Regions from separate parts of the Agarivorans sp. Z349TD_8 genome, predicted to be linked through region 2. Evidence: predicted binding sites of a transcription regulator. Region 2 holds the regulator's gene; the other holds the start of a gene.
What was found. Region 2 encodes LexA, which represses DNA repair genes until DNA is damaged. Its sites were predicted from a motif close to TACTGTATNNNNATACAGTA; they were not measured.

Region 1 (16,424 bases), 2.1 Mb from region 2:
CAATTTGAAGCATTTGTAAAGCATCTTTATCGGTATCTGGGGCTCGGAAGGCACTATCGCTGACCTCGCCACCTGAACCTTTGATTTGGCTTAATTGCCCTTTGGTGGCGCGAATACGATTGTTCAAGCCCTTGACTGTTGGATCGGTAGTACGGATATGGTTTAAGGCTTGTAAAATACGAGAGTGTAGGGTTTCCACCAATTCTTTACTGTAGGGAAGAATGGAAGAATGTAATAATAATTCTTCGGTTTCATTGATGATCGCTTTTTGCTTCGCAATGGCTAAGCGACGTTCTGTTTCTTGTTTTTGTTTAAACTGCTGCACCATGTTATAGCCGATGACTAAAAATAGTAGGGTGCCGACGCCGAGCAATATTAAGGTAAATACCATAATTTAACCGAAAAAATATCCTAAATGTTTGTTCTACGGGAGATATAAGCTAAAACGGCTGCCTTCAAGTAAGCCTCCATTATTTAGTTCAATTCTACCTTCTTTACCTGAATTTATGTGTGCTTTAGCGATCAATTTCGCAAAAAACAAACCTAAGCCACTACGATTATTTAAAAAGTCTAAACTTGGTGCTAATTCAGCGTGGGCCAAATCGATAATCTCTTGGGGAAATCCATCGCCGTCATCATCAATTTGAATACATAAGTAGCTATCGGCTTGTTTCGCTGAAATTTTAATTTGTTTTTTAGAGTAGCGTAGTGCGTTTACTACAATATCATTAAGTAGGTAATCTACCAATACGCCGTCGAGATACCAACTTAAACCTTCTTCTACTTCGATTTGCACGCTCATATTAGCCTGCTCGATAAAGGTTTGGTTTTTGTAATAAATGTCATTGAGTAGATCTTCGATATAACACTCCTCAATGGTCATTGGCATTTGTTCTTTTTCGAAGCGATATAAAGCCAACAACTGCATCAAACTACCATTTAAACGCGATACTTCATAATGAAGTCGCGATAGCTCTTCACTATCTTCGCGACCCAACTGTTTGGAACGAAGAGCGATCGCTTCGGTGGATTGGGTTAACATACACAATGAATTTTTCATATCGTGTACGGCAGTGGCTAACACGGTCGAAAAATCTAGCTGGTTGTGTAGCGGCATCGTCGCTCCTTTTTTATGCTGTCAATACAAGTGTAACTGAAACCAAGCCGCATCCCAAAATGAATCCATGTGAGGGAGAGATTGTCTATTTAAGCTGGGTCTCTTCATTAAACGTTTTACTCTGGATGTATTAGTTCTGAACAGTTTGTGGCTAAATAATTTAGAAAGTTAGGTTTCATGGATGATTGTCATCTTGCTGTCATCACCGTTGGTTAAGTGTAATTCACAAGCCTTCGTGATAGAGATAAAGATGCTAAATCGAGTTCTTTTTCCAGAGATGGAGCAACTACAAGCGTTGTTGGCTCAACATCAACGTATGTTACGGGTGGAGACGATTAGCTCGATAACGTACCAAGGTTTTAATTATCCAGTACAGGCGATTCGTTTAGGGAGCGAAAATAAACGCGACCCTGCGATTTGTTTTGTGGCTGGGGTACATGGTGTGGAGCGTATTGGCAGCCAAGTGGTGTTGTCTTTTATGCATAATTTGTTCACTCGCTTGGCTTGGGATCAGCAGTTGCAAAATTTGCTGTTACATATGCAATTGTTATTTATTCCCATCGTAAATCCAGTGGGGATGTTATTACAGCGGCGAGCCAACGCAGAGGGCGTGGACTTAATGCGAAACTCTCCGGCAGTCGCCGAGTGTGGCGCCACTTGGATGGTTGGTGGGCAGCGTTTAAGTGCTCGCCTGCCTTGGTATCGTGGTGCTGTTAATCAACCGATGCAGCAAGAGGCTGCGGCCTTGTGTCAATTTGTTCAGCAGCACTTATATGGACGGCCTTTTAGCTTAGTGCTCGATTGCCATAGTGGTTTTGGTCATGCGGATAGGATCTGGTTTCCCTATGCAAAATCAGCTGCTGAGCCTATCGATGATATTGCTTGGGTTTATCGCCTAAGGGAAATTTTTTTTGCCAGTTACCCACATCAGAATTACTTGTTTGAGCCGCAGACCAAACATTATCGGTGCCACGGTGATCTCTGGGATTATTGCTATCAGCAATCTTTATCATGGCCCGGCATATTTCTTCCTCTTACTTTAGAAATGGGATCTTGGCGATGGCTCAAGAAAAACCCTTTGCAGGTTTTTAGTGGTTTAGGTTTGTATCATCCAATGAAGCCGCATCGGGTGCAAAGAGTCATGCGGCGACACTTGGTACTGATGGAGTTTTTAATTAATGTGAGTTATTCATGGCAAAGCTTCGATCAGGTCGACGGCTTGGCGTCGGCGAAACATGCAGCGAGGAAACTGTGGTACTAGTATCATCAAACCATCTTGTAAGTCGGTCGGGTAGGGTTATATTATTGCTACGAGGCTTGATCAGAGAACGTCGTCACTGGGGGGATTTTGCGGAACAATTGCAAGCCCAGTTTCCAAACCGGACGGTGTTGAGTTTTAATCTTCCGGGGAATGGTCATTTAGTCCACTTGCGCAGCCCTCGCTCTATTACGGCGATGCGTCAAAGTTTGCGTATACAGTTACGTTTAAGCTCGCTCAATACCGACAAAATTGATGTTGTCGCCATCTCTTTAGGTGGGATGGTTGCCGTTGACTGGCAAGCCCATTTCCCTGAAGAAATAAATTCAATAACTTTGATTAATTCTAGCAACGCCAGCTTTTCTCCTTTTTATCAACGTTTGCGTTGGCAAAGCTTGGGCAAGATTTTGTCGATACTTTTCACGGTTAATCGCTTCCAGCGTCAGCTCAAAATTTTACAGTTAACCAGTTGTGCCCCTATGCAACATTTAGGTGTATTAGTGCGTTGGTTGAGTTGGTCAGAGCAGTATCCGGTGACTTGGCAAAATAGTTTGCGGCAGCTTTGGGCAGCCGCTCGGTTTCGTTGTACCGATAAACCTAAAGTGGCTACTTTGCTCCTCAGTAGTCGCCAAGATAAGCTGGTTGATTGCCGTTGTAGTGAGGTATTGGCGACTCATTGGCAATGTGAGCATAAGCAGCATCCAAGTGCTGGTCATGATTTACCGCTAGATGACGCGGAGTGGACGGTGAATCAATTGAGCTCTTGGTTAAGTTTGGTTGACCCAAGCTAGCGGCTCAACTAGCTTGTACTAAGATGCCTTGTGAATATCAACGCCTAAGGAATGATGATGTTGAAATGGATGATTGCTTTTTTGTTGTTTAGTCCTTTTGGTTTCGCGAATCAGCTATCGCTAAAGGTAATCGAAGGTGCTTATCCTTTATTAAGTTTGACAATTGATCAGGCTCAGTCAGTTCAGCTCTCCGCAGATGGTCGCTATAAGATCACCTTACCAACTAGTTCAAGTTGTTTGTCTGATACGTTTCAGCAGTTAAGCGGTCGTTTAGTGGCAGTGCAATTGACCCTAGATCAAATCATTACTCAGCAGTTGCAACAGCTTAGTCAAACTCAGAACTGGCTTGAGTTGTCTTATATGGTTGATTTTCCAAGCTCAGAGCTCGCTTGTTCGACAGCTGAGCTACAGATGATATTTCCGCCATTAACGACTTTTGCTTCGGCCTGGGGAAAATTTGAAGTCAATCAGGGCCGCGGCAGTCAAGCGCTCAGTTTTTTTGTGTTGCATAAATTTGCCAATGATTATCGCTGGCAAGCTGTGTTACCCGAACCCCAGCGAGCACAGCAGTTTTGGCTTGATTATTATGCTCAAATGTCTCGAGACGAGCATAAATAGGCCCTTTTATTAAGGGCTTCATCTAACTGTCATATTGTAGACCGAGAGCTGTGGTTCAATAAGGCGAACCATTTTATCGGGATTTACTGTTTGGACTCTTCACTTGCACTTGAAACGAACTTTAAGCTTAAAAAACTAAAGCGTTATCAGTATGAACGTTATGCGGTGCTTTGCCGTCTGGCTTATCCTTCGGCGCTAGGTAAGATGCAAGATCAGTTGGATAATTATCGTTACCAAGAGATATTTGACCGTTGGGGACGCTCAACCACGCGGGTATTGTGGAAACCCGATAAGAGTGAAGTGATTGTGGTATTTCGTGGTTCTACCAATCTATTAGATTGGCTGGTTAATTTGGCTTTTATCCCCAGACGTTATCAGTTTGAGCATGTTTACTACCATGTGCATTGGGGCTATTTACAGTTATTGGAGCAAATGAGTTGTGATCCAAACCGAGGGAAACAGAAGTGCAGTGTCTACCAGCGTCTGGAGTCAGTATTATTGCCACTGATGACACAAGGGAAAAAAATCACTTTGACGGGACATTCCTCTGGCGGTGCAATGGCGGTTTTAGTCGCCGATCGCTTAGAGCGTAAATATCCCAAAAAAGTGAAGCGGGTGGTAACTTTCGGTCAGCCAGCCACCGGACTGTGGAATTTTAAGCGTCACTATAAACTTCATCGTAAAACCTATCGAATCTGTTGTGACTTAGATATTGTGACTTTCTTACCGCCTTTGCCTTTTGTTTACTGGCATGTCGGGAGGATGCTGTGGTTACATGATGAGAAAATATATGAGAATACGCCCACTTGGTATCGAATGTCGAAGTCGCTAATTAGCTGGATGCTGTTGCCTTTTACTTATCATTACATGCGTAAATATATTCGAAATAAAGATTATTTTGACGAGCATTAACTGCAAAAAAGTATTCCATCAGTTCGCATAAGCGCGCGCTGACTTCAGTTGTGCTTTGTTAATCGTGAGGGTCTCGGTTCGAGGCCAGCGGCCACAGAGTATCGTCAGTTCTTGTTCATTTTCTTTATAATAAACGTAACGTTGCCCCTTACCTAAGCTACAACAAATCGCTTGGTCACCTAGATAGCTGATGCTAATAAAGCCCTTCTCAGAATGAATATTTGGACACCAGTCTTTACTATTGCCACCGTGAGTATTGGGTTGTCGTGCACGCAATACCTCGAGTACATCGATGGTATTCACGGGATGAGTAGAAAACCAATTGAGGTATTCTTTAAGGCTAAGCTGCTTTCCATAAAATTCGGCAAGGGTAACTTTTTGCATTTCCAATATCAGTAGGATAATAGCGAGTATTACGATGATGAAAGGAAATAGTATTCTGTAGAGCAATGTTTGAAGCATGTTTCTGCCATTAATTTCAATAATTGCTGACGATTTTAACAAAAACGTGATGTAAGTCTAATATTTGTTACTTTTTGCGTCTGCCTCTCACTTATACCCGAGTGAACTAGCTTATGGATATTCGGAATTTGTTACGGCCTTTGATTGGTTTAAGCTTAGCTTGCTTAAATGAGGAGCCAATATGTTACAGACTCTGTTGTGGATACTTATCCCTTTATTTTTATTACTATCGGTCTTTAGTGGCGAGTTGATGCGTTTGATTTTTGAATCTTTGGCTTTCCTTAGCTTACTGTTGATTTTGGCTAGCAAGCTTAAAGCTAAGGATGAAAAAGCCAGTCATGAAAGCTGAACATCGTCGATGTTAATAATAAGCGAGGATAATCAGTAATGATGCGCTAGCAATGCTAAACCATAGGCTAAGGCCTAATAGTAAGGGTTTCATCCCAGCCGCTTGAATATTTTTTGTGGTAAGCCCATAACCAATGAAAAACAGACAAACCCCGAGTAGTTGTTTCGATACCTTAAATAAACCTTGATAAAGTGACTCAAATATTGGCACATAGTTACTGACCAACATTGCTAAGATATAAAACAAAATGAAGTAAGGTACCGAAAGCTTACCGTCTTTTTCTTTAAATAATACCGCGCTAATTAAGGCCACTGGAATGATCCATAGAGCTCTTGCCAGCTTGACGGTGGTAGCAACGTTTAAGGCTTGGTCTCCATAACTTGCGGCAGCGCCGACTACAGAAGACGTATCATGAATGGCAATCGCCGCCCAGTAACCAAATTGGACTTGGCTGAGGTGAAGTAAGTGTCCTAGCAGTGGAAAGATAAATAAAGCACAAGCGTTGAGAATAAATACGGTGGCTAAGGCTAAGGAAATCTGCTTGCTGTTGGCCTTTATCGCGGGAGAAACCGCGGCAATTGCGCTACCGCCACAAATCGCGGTACCCACAGAAATGAGATAAGCCGTTTTTCGCTCTACTTTTAGCAACTTTGCGACCACAAAACCTAAACATAAGGTAAAGGCGATAGAGCCAACAATTAAACCAAAGCCTGCTTGGGTATATTCAATGGCTTGCTCGATAGAAATGCCAAAGCCAAGGCCAACTACGGAAATGGCTAACAAACGCTTGGTGACTATGCCGATATTTATGTTGTTTGGCGTCAAGCCTAAACTGGCTAAACATGCACCAATAATCAGCGCTCCCGGCCCATTTACCCAAGGGGTTAATACTGATAAAGCAACCGCAATACATAGATAATCATTAGTCGATAAAAGTTTTAATTTGTTCAGCATAACGTGCCCCTAACTGTGAAGTTTTATTATAGAGCACTGATGGTTTAGTTAAATGGCTAATTAAGACCTGAAAAAAAGCAATAATTGACCATTAATAATTGATTTAATAGAAGTTAATTTGTCGTTATCAATATTATTGATTAAAGTAATCAATAATATTCCTAGATCAATATAGCTGTTTTTATCTCAATTCTTCTTCGATATGTGGTTGTAGTAACTCGGTGACTCGCCGTCCTTCTTGAATCGCTTCTTCGGCGCGGTGGAAATCCATCACACTAATACTACCTAATTTAGGGTTTAACAAAATATCAGGTGGATCGCCGGCCATACGGGCCCGGGTAAGGCGCTCTTGCATAATATTAATTGAGGTCGACATAACGCCGATCATTCCTGGTGACCGATCATCATTATTCTGTTTGATGCTTGCCAGCATTGATGTTAAAAATTCTTTACCTCCGCCCAATAAGCGTAAGAAGGGTTGGTCGTGTTCATTAGTGCTATCTTTAAGCTCATCGTCGAAGTTATCGAGGTGAGACTTGTCACTATTTAGGTTGACAGCAATCACCACATCGGCGCCCATGGCTCTGCATAGCGAAACAGGAACGGGATTGACTAAAGCGCCATCCACCAACCATTGATTATTCAGCTGGTAAGGAGCCATTAAGCCTGGCATGGCACAGGAAGAGCGGACCGCATCGCGGACTCGGCCTTGCTGCAGCCACACTTCTTTCCCCGATCCCAACTCTGTTGCGATAGCACCAAAGGGAATACTTAATTGCTCAATATTGCTACGTCCAATATATTGCTCGGCGGCGTTAAACACTTTTTCACCAGTTAATAGCCCCCCTTTATAGAACGAAAAGTCCATAAGGTTGAATACTTGCCAACTAGATAATCCTAGCGCCCAGTTGGTTAATTGGTCGACACGTTGGCATGCATAAGCCGCGCCAACAAGAGCTCCAATGGAGCAGCCTGCGACTAGGTGTGGACGGATCCCCATCTCACGTAATGCCAAAATTACGCCTAAGTGAGCCCATCCTCTGGCGGCTCCACTGCCAAGTGCTAAGCCGATCACTCTGTCTTTTCGTTTGGCCATGGACTACCTCCTCGGGGGTGATGCACATATTAATGACGCGAAACAAGTCGTTTTCACCGTTTTATATTGAGTTAATTGTGCCAATATATGAGGTGATTTGTGTAGCTATTCAGTAAACTATTCTATAGCTGATGAATAGGAAAAAGTAATGAATTCAAAAAATAAAGTCGGTCGACCGAAAGGTGAGAGTCAAGCCCGGCAACGGTTATTAGAGGTGGCAACAGCGTTATTTATTGAGTTTGACTATGACCGAGTGTCGTTGAGGATGATTGGTAAGCAGGCGCAATTAGATCCTGCCTTAATTGCTTACTATTTCGGATCTAAGGCTGGTCTATTTGGCGAAATGCTAAGCTCGGTATCCAGTCCGGTGTTTGCTACTTTACAGCAGGTTACGGCGCAGCTAGGCAGCCGCAGCTTAAATGACTTAATGCGTATTTATTATCAAACGATGGCCGATAATCCTCATTTTCCGAAGCTAATCTTTCAGTTGGCAAGTATGCCCGGCAACCATGAAAGTCTCGAGCAATTGAATTTAATTTTGCAAAATCTTGGCCGTTTGTTGGGGAAGGGCCTATTTCAACGTTTAGCGGCAGAGGGCTCTTTTGCGGAAGGGGTTGATGCTGAATTAGCTCAGTTGAGCTTTATGAGTTTAATGGTCTTTCCGTTTTTGATCCCGGAGCGTTTATTGCAGGCCAATCACATTAGTCTGCCAAAAGATAAATTATTGAAACTGGCAGAACATAACATTGCTTTGTTGGCTCGTGGACTGTTTAAAAATTAATAGATACCTGAGTCGCTATCGTGGTTAAGTTCTGTGCTACTTTGATTTTAAGCCGCTATTTATGAATCGTTTTGCGCAAAATCCGCTTCGAATACGGAGAAAGACTGGATAAATATCCAGTCTTTGAGTTAAGCTAGCTTCAATTTATCAGCGTAGTGTGCCAGCTTTATGATTGACTTACTCAGGTGAGTTAGCTGGTATTGTATTTAGACGGAGTCATCTTAGTGATAGCCACTATCAAAGGTATTTTAGAAGAAAAAGTACCGCCTTTTGTGTTAGTCGACGTAGCTGGCGTGGGTTACGAGATCCAGTTACCCATGAATTGCTTCTATCAATTGCCCGAATTGGGCGAGCCAGTGCGTTTACTGACCCATTTTATTGTTCGTGAAGATGCTCAGTTGCTTTATGGTTTTCATGATAAATCTTCGCGCGCCTTGTTTCGCGAGTTGATTAAGGTGAATGGAATAGGTCCAAAAGTGGCGCTGGCCATCTTGTCAGGACTCAGCTGTGAACAATTTGTCTATGCGGTAAAACATGAAGATTTATCCAGCTTGGTAAAAGTTCCTGGGATCGGCAAAAAGACGGCTGAACGGCTATTGGTCGAGATGAAAGATCGTTTGAAAAACTGGCATGCAGAACCACCAGCTACGCCATTAAGCGATGGTATTACAGCCAATGGCGATCTACCGCTGAGTCCTGCTACCGATCCCAAAGAAGAAGCCGTTGCAGCCTTAGAATCGCTGGGTTATAAAGGCGTTCAAGCTGAAAAACTCGTGAAGCTAGTATGGCAGTCGGGTATGAGCAGTGAACAGTTGATCCGTGAAGCCCTTAAGGCTGCATTATAATTTAAGGTTCAAAAGATGATAGAAGCAGATCGTTTGGTAGCAGCCTTGCCCGTTGCAGAAGAAGAAACCGTCGATCGGGCTATTCGGCCAAAACGCTTAGGTGATTATACCGGCCAACAGGCGGTTGTTGAGCAATTGGAAATCTTTATTGAAGCCACGCGCCGCCGTGAAGATGCCTTGGATCATTTATTGATTTTTGGCCCGCCAGGTTTGGGCAAAACGACGCTTGCGAATATTGTGGCGAACGAACTTGAAGTGAATATTAAAACCACTTCCGGCCCAGTGCTTGAAAAAGCGGGAGACTTAGCGGCACTGTTAACTAATTTAGAACCTGGCGATGTGTTATTTATCGACGAGATTCATCGTTTAAGTGCAGTTGTTGAAGAGATCCTTTATCCGGCAATGGAAGATTATCAGTTGGATATTATGATTGGTGAGGGGCCAGCCGCGCGTTCTATCAAACTTGATTTGCCGCCGTTCACCTTAATTGGTGCAACCACTCGAGCGGGAATGTTAACCTCACCACTTAGAGATCGTTTTGGGATTGTGCAACGCTTAGAGTTTTATAAAACTGATGATTTGGCTGATATTGTGAAGCGCAGCGCTCATTATTTGAATTTAACCTTGGATGAAGCGGGTGCTTGGGAAGTGGCTCGTCGCTCACGTGGTACGCCGCGGATCGCGAATCGCCTGTTACGTCGGGTTCGAGATTTTGCCGATGTAAAATTTGATGGCAAAGTCACTCAAGAAATCGCAGCACAAGCTTTGGATTTGCTTAGTGTCGATAGTGCTGGCTTTGATTATATGGATACCAAATTGTTGCTTGCCATTACTGATACTTTTGGCGGTGGCCCTGTTGGCTTAGATAACTTAGCCGCAGCTATCGGTGAAGATAAAGAAACCATTGAAGATGTACTTGAACCTTTCTTAATTCAACAGGGTTATCTGCAACGTACTCCTCGCGGACGGATCGCCAGCGACCGTGCCTATTTGCACCTTGGTTTAGATTTACCTAAACGTTAGAAATGCTGTCGTTTATCGGCGACAGGCAAGTCAATAAAACGGCTTAATGTGTTCATTTTTAAGCCGTTGGCCGAAATTTGTATCGCAATTGTTCAAATTAAATGGTTTGAGTCTTAACCTTAAGCACTTGCCTGTGTATAGTATTTTCTAATTGAAATACTTAGGTAGGTGTAATGTCGGTTTTAAGGGTTCGAGTGTATTACGAAGATACTGATGCGGGTGGGGTTGTTTATCACGCAAATCATATTAAGTATTTCGAACGAGGTCGTACCGAATGGTTGCGAGAATTAGGTTACGAACAAGACCGTTTGATGGCGCAAGATCTATGTTTTGTGGTTCGAGCGCTGCAAATTGACTACAAACTACCAGCTCGTTTTAATCAAGTACTCACGGTTGAAACTCGTATTGAAAATATGAAACGAGCCAGCATGGTGTTTGAGCAAACGATTAAAAATGCTGACCAACAAGTTATTGCCCATGGAATGGTTACCGTTGCTTGCGTCACATTGTCGTCAATGAAGGCCACGGCCATTCCCGATCAATTAAAAGAGGATTTACTCGGTGCATTCTGATATGTCATTTATTGGCTTGTTTTGGCAGGCGAGCTTACTGGTTAAATTTGTCATGCTGCTGCTATTGAGCATGTCGGTTTATTCTTGGGCGATGATTATTAATCGTAATAAAATCTTGAAGTCGGCAAAAACTGCCAGTGATAGTTTCGAAAAGAAATTTTGGTCTGGCATTGACCTCAATAAGCTCTATCAAGAAAGTAATGCTAGAGCCGAGCATCTGCAAGGTATGGAACAGATATTTCATTCTGGTTTTAGAGAGTATGTTCGTCTACATAAATCGGGAAATCGAAGTCCCGATGCGGTGATGGATGGTACTTATCGGAGCATGCGAGTCTCCTTGTCCCGCGAAGTCGAGGCTTTAGAGAATCAGTTGCCGATGTTGGCAACGATTGGTTCTATTAGCCCCTATATTGGCTTATTTGGTACGGTGTGGGGGATTATGAATGCTTTTATCGCTCTGGGAGAAGTTCAGCAAGCCAGTTTAAATATGGTTGCTCCCGGGATTGCCGAAGCACTGATTGCAACTGCGATGGGATTGTTTGCGGCGATTCCTGCTGTGATCGCTTTTAACCGTTTTTCTACGGGCGTTGGTAAGTTAGAACATAATTACGCCAACTTTATGGAAGAGTTTTCAAGTATTCTGCATCGCCAAACCCACAGTGGTACAAATTAGGAGGCGTCGTGAATTATTACCAACGCCCCAAGCGCCGCTTGGTTGCTGAAATCAACGTGGTACCTTATATCGATGTGATGTTGGTGCTATTGATTATTTTTATGGTGACAGCGCCTTTGATTACCCAAGGGGTCAAAGTTGATTTGCCACAAGCGAGTGCCGAGGCTTTGCCAGAAGATAGTAAACCGCCGCTAGTGGCGACGGTCACTGAAAGTGGGCAATATTACTTAGATACGGGGAATGACTCTCAATCAGCTACTGAAGTTTTGTCGGGCGATGATCTGCAAGCCTTGGTAATGGCGCATTTACAGCTTGACCCTAAAATACCAGTAGTGGTTCGCGGGGATAAGAACGTTCGTTATGAGCAAATCATCAATTTAATGGTACTGCTGCAAAATGCAGGTGTACCATCGGTTGGCCTTATGACCCAACCTGAAAACAACTAAATTAGGATTAGCATTGAAATCGCCATTTAGCCTGTCGGTTGTTATTTCCATTTTACTGCATGCTTTGTTGTTTATTGCGTTAGTGTGGTCAGTTGATTTTGAGCGCGTTAAGCTCGAAGCAACGCCCAGCGCTCCGATTATTAAGGCTACCGCGATTGATGCGAAACAGATAAGCCAGCAAGTTGAACGTTTAAAGCAACAGCAAAAGGCCGTAACAGACAAAGAGAAACAGCGAGTTGCTCAAGCAGAGAAACAAGCGGAATTGGCCCGTAAGAAACGTTTGTCCGAAGAAAAACGGATTAAGCAGTTGGAATTAGAAAAGCGCCAACATGAACAAGCCAAGAAAAAAGCTGATGAGCAGGCGCGTCGTGCTCAAGAAAAACAAAAGTTAGAACAACAGCGAGCCAAGCAAGCTGAAGCCGAACGGGTCAAACAGGAACAACAGCGCAAGTTGGCGGAGGCGGCAGCAGCCAAAGCAGAGGCGGAGCGGGTTCGTAAGGTTGAGCAACAGCAGAAAGCTGAAGCCGCAGCTGCAGCCGCAGAAGCAGAGCGAACTCGTAAGCTTGAACAGCAACGGCAAGCCGAAATAGCAGCCCAAAAAGCTGAACAGGCAGCGCGCAAAGCTGAGTTGGCTCGTAAGCAAAAAGAGAAGGAAGCTAAATTGGCTGCAGAGAAAGCCGCGAAGGCCGAGGCTGAGCGTCAACGTAAAGCCGAAATCGCTCGTCAAGAAGCTGAATTTGAAAAGCAATTACAAACAGAGATGGCGGCCGAAACGAATGTACGACGTCAACGACAAGTATTAAGTGAAGTGGATAAATACAAAGCCATGATTATGTCGACAATTCAACGAAACTGGCTCACCGATCCAAGTATGTCTGGCAAGCAATGTCGTATTGACATTCACTTAGCCACCAATGGTTTTGTGACAAAAACCAGCGAAGGGCGTGGAGATAAAGCGGTGTGTGAGTCGGCTCGTCGAGCGATAAAAAAGGCAATGACTTTACCGGTTTCTAAAGACCCGGATGTTTTTGCCAAACTTAAAACCATTACTTTAACTTTAAAACCGGAACAGCTGTGATGATTAAAAAACTGTTAACGGGCGTTTGCCTATGGTTTGTCTTTTCAAATCTAGCTCAAGCTAACCTAGAAATTGTCATTACCGAAGGGGTCGACAGTGCCCGTCCGGTAGGCGTGGTCCCTTTTGTTTGGCAAGGACACGGCGAAGCACCTTTGAACTTAGCGAAGGTTGTTGCCGATGATTTACGCCGCAGCGGTAAGTTTAATCCTGTGGCGATTAGCCAGATGCCGCAAACTCCGCAATCAGTGGAACAGATTGACTATCAAGCGTGGGCAGCGCTTGGCGTAGAAGCGGTATTGACCGGTAAAATAGAAGCCTTGGCTGATGGCACTTATAAGGTTAATTATGCCTTAGTCGATGTACTGCGTGGGCAGGTGAGTGCCGGCAATAAGCAACAACTTAAAGACGGTCAATTAGTCACCAGCCAGGATCATGTGCTGCTCGATCGATATAAAAGCGTAGGGAAAGCTCAGTTACGACAGATGGCCCATTTAATTTCCGATGGTGTTTATAAATCTTTGACTGGTGAAAGAGGGGCATTTTTAACCCGAATTGCTTATGTAGTTGTGAATGCCGATGCTAACTATCCATATCAACTTCGTATTGCAGATTATGACGGTTATAACGAAAAGACTTTACTTCGCTCACAAGAGCCACTGATGTCTCCGGCGTGGTCTCCTGATGGTGAAAAGCTTGCTTATGTTAGTTTTGAAAATCGCAGTGCAGAAATCTATATTCAGGATATTTATACCTCGCAACGCACTAAGTTGAGTGCTTTTAGTGGCATTAATGGTGCGCCCGATTGGTCGCCAGATGGACGTCAAATTGCATTGGTATTATCCAAGGATGGCCAGCCAGATATCTATGTGATGGATGTCGCCACTAAGCAACTTAAACGGATCACTAAAAGTCGTCGGATTGATACCGAACCTAGCTGGTTACCATCTGGACATGAATTGCTGTTTTCTTCCGAGCGTGGTGGTAAACCGCAAATCTATCGAGCTAATTTGAATACAAATAAAATTAGTCGGGTGACCTGGGAAGGCGAAATGAACTTAGGTGGGGCGGTGACACCCGATGGCTCCGCGTTGGTAATGGTGAGCCGTGTAAATGGCCAATATCGCATTAGCCGACAAGATTTTGATACCGGTTATGTACAAGTATTAACCCGTACTCAATTAGATGAATCGCCAACCATTGCACCGAACGGCAGTATGATTATGTACAGTACCGTGGCCAATGGTCGCCAAGTATTGGCTTTGGTTTCTATGGATGGAAGATTTAAAGCGACGCTACCAGCAAAAGAGGGCAGTGTTCGCGCACCAGCTTGGTCGCCATTTTTAAACTAAATAACTAAATCTGATCATAAGGGATCCATAATGCAATTTGAAAAGTTAGCTAAAACTCTATTTTTAGGTGTGGTACTCACTGGCTTAGCCGCTTGTAGTTCTACCCGTAGTAGCGATAGTGATTTAAATGAACAAGGCAAGGCTGGCGGAGATTCCTCAATGGAAATCACTGGCACCGAAGCAGCTGGCGGCGTAGAAATGGGTTCAGTTGACCCAGTACTTAGTGCCGACGAGCAAGAGCGTCTCAAGGCTGCTGAGTTACGTCAGAGTCAAATCGTTTACTTTGAGTTTGACCGAACCGATATTCGAGAAGAGTTTGCCGAAATATTAGAAGCGCACGCTAGCTATCTGCGTGATAATCCTTCGGTAACGGTGTTAATTGAAGGCCATACCGATGAAAAAGGGACGCCTGAATATAATATTGCTTTGGGTGAGCGTCGTGGTAAAGCGGTCTCGAAGTATTTACAAAGCTTAGGTGTCTTAGCCTCGCAAATTTCTATTGTTAGTTATGGTGAAGAGAAAACCGTTGATAATTCACACACCGAAGTAGCGATGGCTAAAAATCGCCGCGCGGTGTTAGTTTATTAATAAACTTACAAGTGTAGAGTGAGCTATGAAACTTAAAATGATTACGGCTACTACAGTGGCCGTTTTATTAGCAGCCAGTGTTAATGCCGCTGCGCCAGTCGAAGAGGCGGGTAATAGAACCGCTGTTTCTTTAAATTCTCCCAGTAGTCAACTAAGCCTTGAGCAAAGGGTCGAACGCTTGGAAAGGATGTTGCAGGCTAGAAATCAGGTCCAGTTAGAACTACAAAGTCAGGTCGATGAGCTGTCCAATAGCATGTCAACCATGGTTGGTCAGCTAGAACAGAGTAACTATCAGATTGAACAAATTACTGAACGTCAACGTGAACTCTACCAAGAGTTAGACCGTCGATTTGCTCAGTTGCAAACAGCCGTGCCTAAAGTTGCCGCCACAACTACTGCTGCCCCTGCAGCGGTTGGAGAAGATCAGGCTTACGACGCAGCCGTGGCGCTAGTGATGCAAGATAAAAACTATGATGCAGCGATTCCGGCCTTTCAAGCTTTTATCCAGGATTTCCCTAAGTCTGGCTATGCACCGAATGCACATTATTGGTTAGGCCAGCTACAATATACTCGTGGGCAACGGGAGCAAGCCGCCCAGCAATTCCTTAAAGTTGTTAACGATTATCCCAAATCTAATAAGGTTGCTGAGTCATTGTTAAAATTGGGTATCATTGCGCAGTTTCAAAAAAATAATGATGAAGCCAAAAAATTGTTTACTCGAGTGGTCCAAGAGCACCCTAATAGTAGTGCTGCGAGTTTAGCGAAGAATCGATTAGGCCAACTTTAGTACAGTTTTTGAATAATAAACTTTAGCAAATTCAAAATTCTGTACAAAGTTGAAGCTGGTTGCTTATTTGCTGAACGCTTAGAAAAAAAGATTCAAAATACTATTGCACAACAGTCTTAAATCCGTATCATAGGCCGCCGTTGAGTCGGGTCAATTGCTAACACAGCAGTGAGGCGGATTTAGCTGAAGTTCAAAGCGGGTTGTTAGCTCAGTTGGTAGAGCAGTTGACTTTTAATCAATTGGTCGAAGGTTCAAATCCTTCACAACCCACCACTTTGTAGCTTTAATGTAGTAGATGTATACGGGTTGTTAGCTCAGTTGGTAGAGCAGTTGACTTTTAATCAATTGGTCGAAGGTTCAAATCCTTCACAACCCACCATATCTATTACCACTTTAGTGGGTCGTTAGCTCAGTTGGTAGAGCAGTTGACTTTTAATCAATTGGTCGAAGGTTCAAATCCTTCACGACCCACCACTATTTTGAAACGTTACGGGTTGTTAGCTCAGTTGGTAGAGCAGTTGACTTTTAATCAATTGGTCGAAGGTTCAAATCCTTCACAACCCACCACGCTTTTCGTTTCCAAATAGGTGATTTACAGTTACGGGTTGTTAGCTCAGTTGGTAGAGCAGTTGACTTTTAATCAATTGGTCGAAGGTTCAAATCCTTCACAACCCACCATCACTGTAAATACCAAATATTATGGGTTGTTAGCTCAGTTGGTAGAG
Region 2 (16,424 bases):
TTTGTGGTTGGTGGTTAATACCCAGCGCAATAAGCCACGCGGTGCGTGGTGATGTTCTACCTGTTGCGGGTTAAGCTCCGTGGTCGCGCTCATCTAACTCTCCCTTCTATTGCCTATTGCGCCGCGTCGTGTCGTACTTGAACATGGCAACGTCCTTAGTCGTTCCGCTATCACCAATCGATTTATCCAACCATGGCTACTTGGCCGCGTCTTGTACTGCCGCGACATCCTTAGCCTGCACCATATCGCCCGTATCATTCCCCCAAGCATTCCGCTCGTAGCTAATAACTGCCGCTAATTCTTTCAGACCGAGTTGCTTACCAAAGGCCTGCATCGCGGTTCCTGCCACCCCATGCACCACCATGTCGATATGTTGGTTCACATCACCGGTCGCAACTGGGCTGCCTTTTAAGGCAGGGAATACCCCTGGCAGGCCTTCTCCATTGGCTTGGTGGCAGGCGGCGCAAGTCTTCTCATAAACGCTTTTGCCTAAGGACATCAGCTCCTCGTTATCCATGGTCAACGCCACCATGGCCAACTCTTGTTGCTGCTTCTCTACGTAAGCGGCTTCGGCCTGAGCCAACCAAGCAAGGTACTCCTCCTGAGGTTTGGCAATCACCACAATCGGCATAAAGCCGTGGTCTTTACCGCAAAGTTCGGCACATTGGCCGCGGTAAATCCCCGGCTGGTCAATTTTGGTCCAGGCCTCGTTAATAAAACCCGGATTAGCATCTTTTTTGACCGCAAAGTCGGGTACCCACCAAGAGTGGATCACATCCTCCGAAGTCATTAAAAAACGAACCTTCTTGCCGACTGGCAGCACCAGTGGATGATCTACTTCCAATAAGTAGTTATCGCGCTTAGCAAGCTTGCCCTGTACTTGCTTCATATCCGAGGCCAAAACGCTGTAGTATTCCAGCTCATGATCAAAATAGCGGTAGTGCCACTTCCACTGCGAACCAGTGACTTGAATAGTGAGATCGGCATCGGAAGGATCTTCCATCGCTAATAAGGTTTTTGTGGCAGGAATCGCCATGCCGATCAAAATGATGAAGGGAATTATCGTCCAGACAATTTCAACTTTGGTGCTCTCATGAAATTGTGCGGCAACGGCTCCCTTGGACTTTCGATGATGAAAAATCGCCCAGAACATCACCCCAAACACCACCAGCCCAATGACACAACATATATAAAAAATAGTCATGTGCAAGCCGTAAACCTGCTCACTAATGGCGGTGACACCAGGGCGTAAATTGAACGACATCGTTTGTTGTGCCCATGCTTGATTCACCCAACATGCCAGCAATACTAGCGGTATCCATCGGCCCACAGCGCTCTCCTTTGCTCGTAGCCAAGGCCGGTCACTTCATTGCAAACATCGCTGCTTACAATAATAAAGTGGCCGCAAAATAAGGGAAAACTCCCTTCCCAAAGCAGCAAGGCTTCGCAATTAAAATACCTTACTGCTTATAAAATAGACGCTTAGTTAAATAATTGTAAAGATAATGTTATAAATATAGACATTTAAAATAAAAGCTGTGAAGTAAACGACAAAAGCCCAAATTGCTATAATTTGGGCTTTAAAAAGAAGGGAACTTAGTTTTAGGGAGTAACTACATCCAGTCTGCGGTACGGATGATCCCCACCGCTAAACCTTCAATATCAACACTTTGATACTCTAAATCAACTTCGATAGTTGAAAGCGCTTCGTTCTCGGGATGCAGGTAGACCATTTTTCCGTCACGTTGAAAGCGCTTCACAGTGACTTCATCGTCTAAGCGCGCCACCACCACCTGACCATTATGCACATCGTTGGTTTTATGCACTGCTAATAAATCGCCATCCATAATTCCGATGTCTTTCATGCTCATGCCCTGCACCCGCAACAGATAATCGGCATGCGGATGAAACAAATTAGCATCGACCGCATAGTGCGACTCAACATGTTGTTGTGCCAAAATAGGGGCACCTGCGGCCACTTGTCCAATCAGCGGCAAGCCGATTTCTTCTGGCTCGTCATTCGCGGCATTAGCAGGTAAATGGTCTTCGCTAATACGGATCCCGCGCGAAGCGCCGGGGATCATCTCAATCACCCCTTTTTTAGCTAAGGCGCGTAAATGTTCTTCGGCAGCATTGGCCGAGCGAAAGCCCAGCTCTTTGGCGATTTCAGCGCGAGTTGGCGGCATGCCTGTGTCTTGAATGTTACGACGGATCAATTCAAACACTTCGGTTTGACGGGGCGTTAAGGGTTTCATAATCTACCTGTAAGTTTATACAGCACACTGTTAGTATATACAGCATGATTAATGAAGCAAGGTTTTATCTCGAATCAACAGCTTAAGTGTAGGTTTCAGTTTCATTGGGTAATCCTCCCATTATTAACCGCATTTATTCGTAGAATTCATGCTGCCGTTTTTAGTGGTGGGAACCCTCCATTTGCAAGGTGTGGTCGTTGATGATTGTAGAACCATAACCATTGGGTCGCCCGATCTTGAACCTCTTCAAGTGTGTCAAACAAATACTTACTCACTAAGCCAAACCTCATAGTACGGTTGAACCTTTCTATATACGCGTTTTGTTGTGGGTTCCCTGGCTGAATATAATCGATTCGAATGTCGTGGTTGTTGGCCCATTTAATAAACGCATGGCTAATGAACTCAGGACCATTGTCGCAGCGGATCGCAACAGGTTTGGTTCGTTGTTCGATGAGCTGCTCTAAGATCCGAGTGACTCGTACTGTGGGCATTGAAAAATCAGGTTCTGACGCCAGACCTTCACGTTTGTAATCATCTATCACATTGAATAAACGGTACTTCCGGCCATCAGATAGCTGATCATGCATAAAGTCCACGGACCAAACTTGGTTTGTTTTAATCGGCTCTTTAAGAGGCTCTGGCGTATGGCGATTCAGGCGTCGTTTTGGCCTAATACGTAAGTTTAGAGCCAATTCGCAGTAGATCCGATAAACCCGCTTATGGTTCCATGTATACCCTTTAACGTTCCGCAAATGGTGAAAACACAGGCCAAAGCCCCAGTCAGAGCAGTCTTCACTGTTGCACAGCGTTACTAACTCTTGAGCTATCAACTCATTCTCAGGTTGAAGCTTCGATTTATAGCGATAGCAGGTCTCGCTGATCCCAAACCAATAGCATGCACTTTTAATGCTGATGTGATAGTTCGCCACCGAACGCTGAGCCATCAATCGACGCTCACAGGGCTTCACCACTTTTTTGCCATCGCCTCTGAGATCACCTCTGCTTTAAGGCGTTCTTCCGCATACATCTTTTTAAGCCGTCGATTTTCATCTTCGAGTTCTTTCATCCGCGCCATAAGGGATGCGTCCATACCACCGTATTTCGAACGCCACTTGTAAAAGGTTGCGTTGCTCATTCCATGCTCACGACAGAGCTCAGGAACAGGTGTACCAGCCTCAGCCTGCTTGAGAATAGATAAGATCTGACTGTCCGTGTAACGTGACTTTTTCATGTTGAATCTCCTGTATTTACTATACGAGAAAATTCTACTTTTGCATGGGATTAATTTTCGGGGGGATTACCATTGGAACTCTTACCGCTACTTTGAAACTACACCCGCTACTTTGAAACTACACCCGATATTTTGTGACGCCATCACAAATAAGCAGAGGTTGGGATAAAGAAGGATACGAAAAGTCTAGCCAACTCATTTTTGGACAGAAGCTTTTCAGTGGCTTTGCTAATTTAGTTGCCATTGAATTAGTTCAGATATCGCAAAGTACCTTAGTGAAGTGTTCAGTATTGCAGATACTGACCAATTCAGATTAAGTGTCTGCTCGACACCTATCTTCTCCTTATTGTTAAGTGTTTTTGCACTGATACCAATTCTAATCAATCTTAAGGCGTGACCTAAGGTTTCTTGGAGCTATATATCCCATTTGACGCCCTTTAATTGGATGTTTAATCAGCAACCCAAGCTTCGACAACTTATCTAAATACGCTCTGGCGGCTGTCGATGATACATTAAACTCTACCTGACACTCCTTTACAGTAAACTCTCGCCCTGCATCTTCTAGAGCTTTTTTTATGATAGTAATATGGGGGAGTTTGAACTCATTAAAGTAAGGCGACTTATGTATATCCAAGCGGGTTTTTTGAATTTCATCAATTTTATTTTGAATATACTTTGTAAAATTCTCTAGCGCGCGAATTATGATATTCATATTGAAATCAATGAAGTGAGTGACATCAAAGTGATCTGTTTCTGTTTTCACAAATGCACGTGCGTATTTATTCTTTGAACTTTTTAGCAACGATGAAATTGACACATATTGGAAATTGTCATAACCACTTTTAAGCAAGAACCAATAAAACAAAGCTCTCGCCGTTCTGCCGTTACCATCACTGAAAGGATGAATATAACCGACCATAAAATGAAGAATTATGGCTTTGACAATTGGATGTATGAATTCATTATCTAGGTGCTCTGTATTTGCGAATTCACATAATCTATAAAGAAGCCCACCCAACTTATCCGCATCTGGTGCTTCATGAATAGTTTCATTATATAAAACGTCTTTTACCGCTATCGGTGTATTCCTGATCATTCCCGCAATATGATCATTCTCACACACATTCTGCGTAGCAACTTGATTAAAACGCTGAATTAGTTCAATCGATAACGGCTCGTCAATTACACTTTTAGCATATGTCATTAGTTGATAATTATTAACAATCATCTTTTCTGAGAAATCTCTAGGCTCTCTACCTGTTGAAAGCATTTCTTTAGCAACAGGTCTTGTTGTCGCTGCCCCTTCTAGCTGTGCGCTAGTTATGGCTTCTTCCATGATAAGACTGGCTGACAAGAACCCTTGTCGATTACCAACACCTAGCTCTAAGTGCTTTAAAGTAGAAAGACGCTCAATCTTATGCATCTTAGCCATGAGAGAAGACGGGCTATAGCGCAAAAGTTCGAGCTTACCATCGGTATCATAAGCAAATAATTTATCAACAGTTTCTAAGTTTCTACGGAGCTTTAGTACAAACCATGCCGCTTGCTTATGCTCTTTGAATTGAGGGGTTCTGGTAATAAACTCATCCCATGATAAGTAATCCCCCTTTGAACTAAATCCGCAAAGTTTTGGCTCTACTAGCGACCACATATCTTGTGGAAGTAAAGCTAATTCATTCTCTCTTTGCGAAGGTGGTACCTCAATACCAAAGATCTTTTTTTTCATAATCTCTAAACAAAGTTTAAAATTAAGTTGGTTTAATCATGGTACACAGAAAAAACAATAGTGCAAGGGATTGATTGGAAAGACTCCTAAGCATTGATATTACTTGGTTGAACAAGAGTTGGAGGGAGATTATTTCAGATAATTATAACTATACCAAGTAAATTGATATGTTCTTTTAACCACCAACTGTAGGGAATTTTTCTAGTGTGAGCTGTGAGTATAAATATTGGTTTGCACCTAACAAATGAAACTAACCTAGTCTTTTACACAGTCGATTAGCTCTCCTAAGCCAAATCAATGTTAACGAAACATGTATGAGCTTTTACTCCAACTCGAAATGGGGCAAAACTGAGTTAGAAAGGGTTTATATGTGCTGTTTTTTGACCGTAAAAAATGACGCTCAAATGTAGGGAAATTTGTAGTTTTTTCGCATCAACGCAAGCAAACATAAGAAATTGAAAATTAAATAAAAATATAAAAAATAGTTACACCTGCACTAAGATTTATTTCACTGTTAAGTGAATTTTTAGTACTAAATTTCGGTGTTAAGCGGAATTTTTCAGCTTTTTTCAATGTGCTTAAACGGAAAACTAAACATGAACCCGCGTAATAACTACAACCGATTTTCTAAATAATTTCACTCTTAAGCGGTCCCTACATAAGTGTAGGTTTCAGTTTCATTGAAATTATTTCCGCTACTTTGAAACTACCCCCCATATTTCGTGACACCATCACAAATAAGCAGAGGTTGGGATAAAGAAGGATACGAAAAGTCTAGCCAACTCATTTTTGGACAAAAGCAATTTAGGAGCGTAAGTCTAAAACTTTCTACCAGATTAGAATGAGTATCTTGAAAATTTAAACGATCATTCTGTAGTCGATACTATGTATCCAAGTGTTTAAATCCACTTACACAAAGTTAGTTATGAGCCTGCACAATATCTTTAGCTAACTGCAAAGCAAGCTCTTGGCTAAGTTTAGTTGTAGTCACTCGTAATCCAAGCGCTTTCCCATCAATGTCAAACTGACTACCAGGTCTCACCAACCAACCATGCTTAGATAGCTCGTATGCGCTGGCTTGAGGGTCACCATTGACCGGAACCCACAAATTTACACCTTCAACAGGACCTTGAATAGATAATCCATTCGCTGCAAGTGCTTCAATCAACCATTGATTCCTTTGTCTACAGTGTTGGCTCATCACTTGAAGCTGCTGGTCGATACTGTCAGATTTCAGTGCGGTGATAACTAAAGATTGCAGGATACGACTCACCCAGTTCATACCAATAGTCAGTCGGCTTTGAAGGCGTTCAGTTGTAACTGGATCAGCCGCTACGAAAGCAAGCCTGAGATCCGGTCCCAGCCCTTTTGAGACTGAGCGAAAAACACCCCAATACAATGAGTTTTCGGGAATTAAATTGTAGTAAGGTTGCTCAGCAAGTAATGCGAAGTGATCATCGATTAACACCAGTACATTTGGATAGCGACTGAGAACTTCTCGAATCGCTTCTGCTCGTTGTTTGCTATAACAGCATCCCGTCGGGTTGTGCGCTCTTGGGGTAATCAGTACCGCACGAGCACCTTTGCTGAGTTTGGATTCAAGTTCATCGGCGACCATCCCATCTGAGTCAATGCTAACCCCGACTGGATGCATACCTGCCAACTTGATTGCCGTCGATGACCCCAGATAACAAGGGTCTTCGACTATAACTTGATCACCAGGTAATAGATGGGCCGACATCAGGCGTTCCAATGAATCAACCGCACCACTTGTTATCGAAAGGCCCATATTGGCCGGACATTCGTCCTTGAACCATTCACGACCAAACTGATCAATTTCAGGCAAAATGGGCGCTTCACCATACACAAATTGTCTTAATTGCGCTTTTGCAGCTAATTGGTCAAGGCTTGGAAACCACTCTTTACGGAGGTTACCGTCAGCAAGATCCATTAATTTCGTTTCTGTTATGCCGTCTTGTTGTTGGGTTGAATGGCGAGATTTCACACGCGTCCCTAAACGGCCTTTAGTCTCGGCGAGACCTGATTTTACAAGGCGCTGATATACGCCTGCAACAGTATTTCTATTAACACCGACTTCTGCTGCGAGCTCTCTTACAGGTGGCAGCGCGTCCCCCTCTTTGAGATGCCCCGACGCAATTGAACAACGGACAGACTCAAATAATTCCTGTCCGGTTTGCCCTTTTATCTTGACCTTCATCTTTGTCCTATGACAATATTTATATCAAACCATGACAATAAAGTTTTATGACTATAACTAAGATATCACTTGTTAGTGGTTTTTTCATTATTGTCTCTTAGCTCTCTATAAACACACGTAATGAAAGGAATTTATCTATGATATTTAATGGAATCAGTGCTTTCCCTATTACCCCAATGCCGGATGAGCGAGTGGATGTTACCGCATATAGTCAGGTTCTAGGTCGATTAATCGATGCACAAGTAGACTCTATATGTGCGTTAGGCTCGACAGGTTTATATCCTTATTTAAACGCACAAGAAAAACATCATGCGATCTCAACTGCTGTCGAAATGGCGGGAGATATTCCCGTCTTGGTCGGCATCGGGTCTTTGCGATTAAGGGATGTGCTCGCGAATGCTGAGCAAGCGGAGCAGCTCGGAGCCAAAGGACTTTTACTCGCGCCAATTTCTTATCAACGGCTATTCGATGAGGAAGTCTATGAACTCTATCGCCGTGTATCTGAAAGTGTTTCGATCCCGATTTGTGTATATGACAACCCAGCCGCCACTCACTTTACCTTTAGTGACCAGCTCCATGCAGAGGTCGCAAAGCTGAAAATGGTGCAGTCAATCAAGTTCCCTGGGATGCAATTTGAAGATCAGGGCCAACGCAGAGTTCAGCAGCTGAAAAAACTTGTGCCAGACAATGTCACGATTGGCATTAGTGGTGACGCCTTTGCTTCTAATGGCATTCAATCCGGATGTGATGTTTGGTATTCCGTTCTAGCCGGTTTGTTCCCAAGAACGGCTCAACATCTGTTTGAGCAAGCGAAACTTTGCAACCCTGAGCAAGCGAAACAACTCTCCCTAAAATATGACCAACTGTGGCAACTGTTCTCAGATAATCTCGGTGGAATGCGCGTAATGGCAAGTGCTGCTGAACTATTGGGCTATGCCGAATCCCCGTGTCTACCAGCTCCTTTGACCGGACTAAACAGTCAATCCAAGCTCGTTGTGCAAAAGCTGATTTCAGAGCTCGAGCTCGCTTAACGCTCACTGTAGGGAAAATATATGGACGATATTTGTAGCACAACAGCAAAGGTTCAAAGTGATTAGACTTTGTTGTATCTGTACTTCAGCCTAGCTTGCTTTGCCAGAACGGCGACAGGTGCTGCGTAGGCTGGAGGCTAGTTGGCACAAGACAACGAAGCCATGTGATCTAACGGCTACCGTATATGATGCAGCAGTGCAGAGAAAAGAGAAAGTGCATATTCTACTTCTTATAAACAAAGAGTGGGGAGATCTGCTTAACAAGCGATCGTTTAACTCACGCTATGGCGATTTAAGCAGACGGCTTTTTTTAGATAAAAAGTCCCAATGCCGTTCTATTGTGTAATGGTTGGGACATGGTGAAGGCCTGAACCTGAAAATCAATGAAGAGCCGCATGCAGGGTGTTGTGGGGGCTGGAGGTTAGATACCTCCGGCTACCCGATTAGGCATGCTTGAAAACCAACCAAATGGTAAGCCATACCGCCAAACATTAAGCAATTCATTAGATGAATCTATTTTCAAAATGACCATTATTTCCTCCATATAATTTAGAATCATATCCTGATCTTCTGAATCAAACTCAGAGCAATGCTTGAGAACTTTTTTAAAGCTCAATAAAACAAATGATTTATTTGGATTAGCTAATAGCCCTACTTCAAGTGTCTTAGACAAAATATTAACAATCTGTTCTAGTTGCAATCGGGAGGCTTCATCCACTGCACCTGGATAATCGTATTTCTGTTCTTCACCGAATTTATACTTAATTCGGAAATGCTCTAATTCCGCTAAAGTATCTTTAGTTACAATTAACTCCTGATCGGGAATAGATGTGGGCCAAATATAGAAGAAAGCACCAGTAACAGCGCCTGTTATAGTCAGTGCTATAAATAGCACAATAGAAATGAAGAAATAGATTACAACTTTAAACACGATACTTCCTTGTATGCCTAACGCCAGCTTCTAGCGAATCCCCTCATAATTCCTCGGAAATTCAATATAGTAGACGCGCACCCCGTTGTTTGATCTAATTAATTTCGCCAAAAACCTTTCCTATCAAACCTGCACAGAGGCAGTCGGGATGCGCGAAATTCAAATTCTACACCAAATGCTTATTGAGCTGTGCCCGAGTATTCACAAAAAACGCCTTAACTCTCTAATGGTTGCCACTACATTCTCAGATCTCAATTAGTTATACCAAATAAAGAGCTTCATTTATTGATTCGATCTATAGTGTGAAATTTGCTCTTAATACCCTCGGGGTACAGGCGAGTTGTATACAAAGCTGACTTTGATCTTCACTCGGTTCACGCTTTAATCTATATCTATTTTTTTGATCCAGGCTTCGGTATTGGTCATGTCAAAAGCTTTTGCTCCATACCCTTTGGATAGAATGCTTTCTGGTAAGAATTCATCAAATTTTTCGATACGCTTTTCCAGTACTTGTTGTGCGAGTTCTGTTTCTGTTGGGAGTTTCGTTGAAGCAAGTTTGACCAATGTTGAGCTAACACTTTCTAATGACGCTTTTTCTACTTCTATGACTCCTGCATATGCTCCAGCTTCAAAGCCATGTCGGATTAGCAAGGCAACAATCGTATTTACCACTTTGTCGCCAAGCCATGGGAATATATAGGTAGTATTTCCAACCTGAAGCAGAGGCTCTCTAGAGAGCTTTGCTTCTTCGAAATATCGGACGCTCTCATGAAATAGTTCTCGTGCAGATGAATCAGCGAAGTCGACTTTGTTATCCTCTACTGGAATTCTGTAATCACCGTCATTTAATACTTGGAACATCTCTTGGCGGACAACATCATGTATGTTCAGGCCCGCACCACCAAATTTAGGTGGTTTACCACCTTTAGTATGCTCGACATAAATAACTTTCTTTTCGCTATCTATGTCGATTACTTTCCAACGCTTTCCACCGAAAACAATATGTTGTCCTTCTAACACTAAGGAATCTACAGGCAGTACTCCGAGTGTTTTGATTCCACATACAATCCGAAACTCTTCGGGGGTTTTAAAAACAGCATAAAACGAATAGTGGCTTGTCAGCTTTTCTCCCAAAAGGCCTAGTGTCAATTCACCACTCTCTAACTGAGTTATGAGTTCTGTTTTGCCCATGTGGACAAGAAGTGTTTTGAAGTTTTCAACATCAACGTTTTGAAAAGGGCCATCTTTACAGAGCAAACTAAATAATTGCTCTGCTCTAATTCCTCCCCATTGTGCAATAACCGCAAGTACTTGATGCAGGAGTGTCGAGAAGTGATAAAGTGATGTATCAGCTGGTTCATACCATTTACAGCCAATAAGAAGCCTGATCATGGCCAGTGACTGAATAAGCTCCAGTCTCAGCTTGTCGATGACACTAGAGTCTGTTGTTAATTCAGCTTCAGCTACGAGCATTCGCAATACTGATGCTCCACCGCGTCTTCCTGAGCGCCCCATCCGTTGACGTAAACTTGAAATAGAGTGGGGGGCTGTTACTTGAATTACAGAGTTTACCTTGCCGATATCAATGCCCAGTTCAAGAGTCATTGTGCAAATCGCTGTGGTAGGGTAATGCTCCTGTTGTAATCGCTTTTCTAAGCTTTCTCGAAGATCTTTAGATAGCGAACCATGGTGAGGGAAAAATTCATTAGGTACAATTTTTTCTTCACAGAAGTCAGATAATGTTGCTGCAATGCTTTCTGTGCGGCTTCTACTATTCGCAAACACAAGGTGATTTCCACCTCGACAAAATTTGAATAGATCTTGGCAGATCGTATATTCGGCATTATTGGAAGAGTCAGTTTCTAAGTTAGCAGGATTTACATATCCTTTTGCTTGAACCTTTAAAGTGGATGTCGAATGTGTATCTTTAATGATTTTACAAGATAAAGAGCGATTAGGGCGAAGCGATAGTGGTACTTTCTCTAACTCACCAAGCGTAGCACTAAGAGCTACTCGCGGGATTGGTGTTTCTAGTCTTCCGAGAAGATGTTCAAGTCGATGAAGTAAAGAAAGTAAATGATGGCCGCGCTCAGAACCAATAAAGGCATGAAACTCGTCAATAACGATATATTTCAAATTAAAAAATGCAGCTTTTATCCACCCAGAGTCTCTGATGAGTAATGACTCCAATGACTCAGGTGTTATTAATACGACACCAGATGGCGATGCTTTTAATTTCTTCTTTCGGCTCTGTGAGCTATCACCATGCCAAGGAGTCACCGGTATTTCTAGTAGGTCAGACAGACTTTCTAAGCGCCTATTTTGATCATTTATAAGGGCTTTTAGAGGGCTAACGTAAAGGATCCCTATACCATTTTCCTGAGCTGCTATTGCACTGAGCGCAGGCAGGAAAAAAGCTTCTGTTTTTCCTGCTGCGGTTGAAGCGCTAATCAGCACATCAGTTTTTTCAGACAATATGGGTTCAATTGCAAGGCATTGTATTTCTCGTAAGCCAGTCCAGCCTTGTTTGAATATCCAGCGCTGAACCCGATGGTCCAACTTTTTATGTTCATCAATCATAGTTTGAAGTCAGCAAATCCATTTTCATTGTCTTCTGTTTCGAGTTCAACATCGGAAGGCTTATCTTCATTTATTGCTACTGATGAGATTAGACTATGCCACGCAATTTGCGGGTTTTGGTCGATTACCGCGAGCATGTCTAAAAATGCTTTAATGGTGTTACGTGGCGTTCGAAAATACGAATCCCCTATAGTTTGGCTGCAATGCTGTAAGAACGCTTTTAGAGATTCGTCTGGAACCAAGTACTTTGCTTCGTCACCTTCAGCATAAACGTGACGCAAGTTTTTAAGCAAAATATATAGTTCTTCAGGGGTTAGGCTAGCGAGGTGAAGGGCCGGTGACGAATAATCAATCACGCCCGCTTGTTTAGCAAAGCTGTTATCTGCCAACCTAGATTGCAGTGCTTCATAGCTATACAAGCCTTTGCGTGGATCTAGAAGAAACTCAGGAGTTCCGCCGAGAAGAAAACCCAAGTTCTCGGCACTTCCTTGCAAGCAATCATTTAGAATTCGGAGTATTTGCTCATAATTAGAAGTTCTCGCTGTGGTGTTGTTTAACTTATACAGGTTTACCATCTCGTCTAGGTTAACTAGGAGTCCTTGGTAACCAGCTTGTCTGACAAATAAGCTCATTAATTTCAACGCATCATAAAAAAATGTATCTGAAATAATTGTTCGAACACCTAGGTCTTTACGGGCATCAGTTTTAGTTGAGTACTCTGCGCGTAACCATTTTATGGCATTAACTTTTAGTAATTCATCACTTTTCTCATGGCCAGTCCAATAAGCCTCTATGACTTTTGCGAAATCATAACCGCCAACGAGTTCAGAAAGTGATGCTAATTTTTCATGGATAATAGCATTCATACTTCTTCCCGATATATCAGCTTCTTTCATCGCTTCTGTGATAAACTTTTCAACCACACTAGTTAGAGCATTACCATCAGGTTTGTTGCGAGTAGCCATGTTACGCATTAGCTCAGAGTAAAGGTTTCTAGCTTGGCCAGCCGATGCATGAACTCGTCTATCAGGAGATAAGTCCGCATTGACGGTGACAAGCTTATTCTCTAGAGCTATAGCGCGTACAACACTTAAAAAAAAAGTTTTACCAGAACCATAATCGCCGATAATGAGCCTGAAAGCTGAACCACCATCTGAAATCCGATCAATGTCTTGGATCAGAGCTTTTAGTTCATTTACTCGACCGACTTGGATATGCTGGATACCAATCTTAGGAGTCACACCAGACTTCAGGGATTGGATAATTGCATCCCTTTCTTTAGCTCGTATTCTTTTTGCAATCATTATTTATCCCTTCAATTCTTCTACGATTTCTAGATCGACATAGATATCACCATTGTCATCTAGAACTGGCGCATCGACTTTGTCATAAGCCCAGTCATTAATAGTTTCTAAAGCGCCATCAACCATTAAGTTCAGTTTGCCGCACAATTCATTAACTTCTTTACGGTGCCACTCTTCTTTGCCTATCAAAGTATCAAACAGCTCTTTGTAAGGGCTATCCAAGCCTCCTTCAGCGGCATCGGTTGTGGTGCTTACTTCCAATTCTGGTTCTTCATCAACGGCAAATATACTTTCCAGCATACTCTTTGCGTCGTCGGTTTCACTTTCATGTATAGCCAGAATACCTTCATCCAACTGAAAGGTACTTTTATTAATTGAAATGTCTTTAGATGTGGCTGAGATAGGTTGTCTACTGGAGGCAAAGGTATGAATGTCACTTGTAACGAGTGATTTGTCTAGGCCTAACGAGGTATATAACTTTTCAATTTGCTTAATCTCAGAAGCATCGATTTTTCCATCTGCAAGAGCGATGGAAAGTATGAATTTTTTCAAAAATTCCACTTGTGGAACTCCGAGTTTATCAATCCTAGCTTTCAATCCCGCATTATTTACAGGGGCATTTAGACGCCAAGTTAAATACGCATTTAACGAATTCTTTTCAGAAGGAGAGAGTTTGTCATCGTGGTTTATCAACGTCTGTAAGACGATTTTCTCATGTTGATCTACAGTACCATCTATAGTTGCAACCATCGCCCCTAACCTAATTGCTAAACTTACTTGGTTGAATGCTGTGCTTGGCTCAAAAAACTCTCCATGGCCCGGCGAGAAAAGCACAATGTTGTCATCGATTTTCAATTTTACATGGTGAAAACGTTGGTCTGGCGCAATACCTATTTCAGCCTTAGCAGCTAAATTAGCAACTAGTTCATTTTCTTTTTTATTAAACGCCTTAGGGAGAGGTGTACCTGTATGAGTCCAGAACTGCTTGACTGTGGTTAGTCCATCATTCGAACTAATTACCTGATTTGCCCAAGATTTAAATGTTTCAATAACTGGTGAGTTTGCTTCGTTTGCCAGTTCATTAGGTAATAGCATCAATGCTGCAATATCATCCCTTGAGGTAACTGCTTTGCCTAAGTAACGGCTATAGCTGCTCAATTCTTCAGTACATTGCTCGGCAATAGGAATTAGTTTTTTCATTGGGCCTTTGAGAATACTTGGATCTGGTAAGTCTCCCAGCTCTAAATCAACACCATGCACACCATTACTTGCCGCATGATATGAAAGTCGCAGTTTAGTTTTATTGGGTTTTACGGATATTCCTTCGCCAAATTTTTCTGAAAATCTAATTTGGAAAAGTTGGCTAAACTCTTCTTTACATCTACGGGCGGGAGTTTTTAGTGAATACTCAAATGTATTTTTAAGCCACTCTAAAGCTATCAGAGCTGTTACAGGGTTCCCATTGGCTACAGTTGTTGCAAGTTTAACTTTGAATGATAATGCATTATTAGTCTCTGGTATGTCTGACAGTCTATCTTCAAATAAAGCGGGTCTCAGAAGTGCCATTAGTTCAAGGAAATTGGCAGAGTATCCTCTAAAAGAACGATTTGCGCTGAAAACGCTATTGAGACGCAACACTTCTTCAAATATTGCTATGTATTCTTTATCAGATATTTGACTATTGGATTTGTTTTCGATGACTCTTCTTTCAAACCCGTAAAAATAGATGAAGGCATAACCAATTGGCGTGTTGGGGTCTGAGCGATCTGAGGAAAGCCAATCTAGATAAGCGCCTCTACAGGCTTTAGACAAGGATGTGTAGGTTGGCCAGTACCCTAGGGATTCATCAGTGTATATTTCTGAATCTTCCGAAGGATTTGAAGCTGGGTGTTTATCATCCACAAGGGATGGCTCAATACCGTAGCCATCTAGTGAGTTCATTACTCCACCAAAGTAGAAAAAGCCTTTCGTTAACTTTCTTCCATTAACGGAAAGCTGTTCATCTTCACTTACCCATCGACCTTTTTGTTTGTTCGTTGTCTTTTCTGGCTCTCGGCCAAAGTTTGTATGAATTGTAAAAGTGGCAAAGTCATCATCGTCGTCCAAAGAAGCATGATTACCCGTACTGGACACACTGATGCTGGAAGAACCTACAGTAATACTGGGCGATGACGTGCTACTTTCTCGGACTTTTGATTTTTCAGTAAAAGGCTGGGGAGTTCTTTTTTTGAGCGGATTTTGTGCTGAAGGACGACTATTTCCCTTACCTTTGAATAATCTATAAACCAAATAAATCACAAATAACCCAATAATAAATCCCATTTCATTCCCTCTTCTTCCAACGCTCTAGACTAGCGAATCCCTCATAATTCCTTGGGAATTCATATAAGTAAACGCGCCCCCCGTTGTTTAAGCTAATTGATTTCGCCAAAAACCTTTTCTATCAAATCCTGCGCGGAGGCTGTCGGGATGTGCGAAATTCAAATTCTACACCAAATGCTTATTGAGCTGTGCCCCAATATTCACAAAAAACGCCTTAACTCTCTAATGGTTGCCACTACATCACTCTTCGAGGGAGCCAACCGCACCGTGATAGGTTTTACCAAAATCATTAGCTAAACGGAGCCATGTTTCGTTATCTAATCCAAGTGAATGAAGCAAAGCTGGCACTTGCACAGGTATCGCTCCGCGCTTATCTGGGCGCATTATTCGCCCTGTCCAATCAACAAGTTCAAGGTAATCTACTAGTGAGAAGTTGATGCCTTGTGGTTGCTTTTTATGCTCAGCACCAATCAACTTAAACAACGGTTTCCGGCTCTCTTTAGACGCCTCCTCAGCATGCTGTGATTTGTTATGAATGCGTTCAAAAACAGTAAAATTATCGGCACAGCCACTTTAAAGCTGTTCAAGATGCTGCTGAAGCTCAGCTTTTAAAGCCGCTTCAGTGATCTGTTTGATGAGAGGAGTTAAAAAGCCATCTGAGCCTGTCAGGTCTTGCCCTGACTGAAGAGCTTTAAAGGCTTGCTCTAGATCGAAGTCTTTGGTCATATGTCATTCCTATTTTATATATACTACTGAAATGACACAGATTTCTAAACACTACCAAAGTAATAATTCTAATAGAATTAACTGTATTCAGGAAATACGC

Region 1: a site for LexA is predicted at 8,441-8,460, ahead of ruvA (Holliday junction branch migration protein RuvA). Genes of this name have one in related genera too.

Annotation. Positions count from the first base shown of each region.
Region 1 covers NZ_CP194037.2:2,299,675-2,316,098, forward strand. Annotated here, with positions in the region: gene ACRRS1_RS10420 (DNA repair protein) at 1-391, opposite strand, end outside; gene ACRRS1_RS10425 (sensor histidine kinase) at 425-1,117, opposite strand; gene ACRRS1_RS10430 (DUF2817 domain-containing protein) at 1,368-2,378, shown strand; gene ACRRS1_RS10435 (alpha/beta fold hydrolase) at 2,423-3,166, shown strand; gene ACRRS1_RS10440 (hypothetical protein) at 3,224-3,784, shown strand; gene ACRRS1_RS10445 (lipase family protein) at 3,875-4,696, shown strand; gene ACRRS1_RS10450 (hypothetical protein) at 4,715-5,158, opposite strand; gene ACRRS1_RS10455 (hypothetical protein) at 5,340-5,507, shown strand; gene ACRRS1_RS10460 (YeiH family protein) at 5,520-6,461, opposite strand; gene rssA (patatin-like phospholipase RssA) at 6,643-7,557, opposite strand; gene ACRRS1_RS10470 (TetR/AcrR family transcriptional regulator) at 7,706-8,338, shown strand; gene ruvA (Holliday junction branch migration protein RuvA) at 8,563-9,183, shown strand; gene ruvB (Holliday junction branch migration DNA helicase RuvB) at 9,199-10,206, shown strand; gene ybgC (tol-pal system-associated acyl-CoA thioesterase) at 10,380-10,778, shown strand; gene tolQ (protein TolQ) at 10,768-11,451, shown strand; gene tolR (protein TolR) at 11,460-11,897, shown strand; gene tolA (cell envelope integrity protein TolA) at 11,911-12,975, shown strand; gene tolB (Tol-Pal system beta propeller repeat protein TolB) at 12,975-14,324, shown strand; gene pal (peptidoglycan-associated lipoprotein Pal) at 14,355-14,912, shown strand; gene ybgF (tol-pal system protein YbgF) at 14,938-15,699, shown strand; tRNA gene ACRRS1_RS10520 (tRNA-Lys) at 15,897-15,972, shown strand; tRNA gene ACRRS1_RS10525 (tRNA-Lys) at 16,003-16,078, shown strand; tRNA gene ACRRS1_RS10530 (tRNA-Lys) at 16,098-16,173, shown strand; tRNA gene ACRRS1_RS10535 (tRNA-Lys) at 16,191-16,266, shown strand; tRNA gene ACRRS1_RS10540 (tRNA-Lys) at 16,302-16,377, shown strand; tRNA gene ACRRS1_RS10545 (tRNA-Lys) at 16,401-16,424, shown strand, end outside.
Region 2 covers NZ_CP194037.2:4,432,480-4,448,903, forward strand. Annotated here, with positions in the region: gene ctaD (cytochrome c oxidase subunit I) at 1-93, opposite strand, end outside; gene coxB (cytochrome c oxidase subunit II) at 197-1,264, opposite strand; gene lexA (transcriptional repressor LexA) at 1,614-2,255, opposite strand; one part of gene ACRRS1_RS20050 (IS3 family transposase) at 2,402-3,237, opposite strand; one part of gene ACRRS1_RS20050 (IS3 family transposase) at 3,237-3,486, opposite strand; gene ACRRS1_RS20055 (Fic family protein) at 3,863-5,212, opposite strand; gene ACRRS1_RS20060 (aminotransferase class I/II-fold pyridoxal phosphate-dependent enzyme) at 6,132-7,430, opposite strand; gene ACRRS1_RS20065 (dihydrodipicolinate synthase family protein) at 7,568-8,461, shown strand; gene ACRRS1_RS20070 (DUF4844 domain-containing protein) at 8,883-9,392, opposite strand; gene ACRRS1_RS20075 (DEAD/DEAH box helicase) at 9,774-11,972, opposite strand; gene ACRRS1_RS20080 (ATP-binding protein) at 11,969-13,276, opposite strand; gene ACRRS1_RS20085 (TerB N-terminal domain-containing protein) at 13,280-15,598, opposite strand; gene ACRRS1_RS20090 (transposase) at 15,839-16,081, opposite strand; partial or broken gene ACRRS1_RS20095 (IS256 family transposase) at 16,184-16,324, opposite strand; gene ACRRS1_RS20100 (hypothetical protein) at 16,412-16,424, opposite strand, start outside.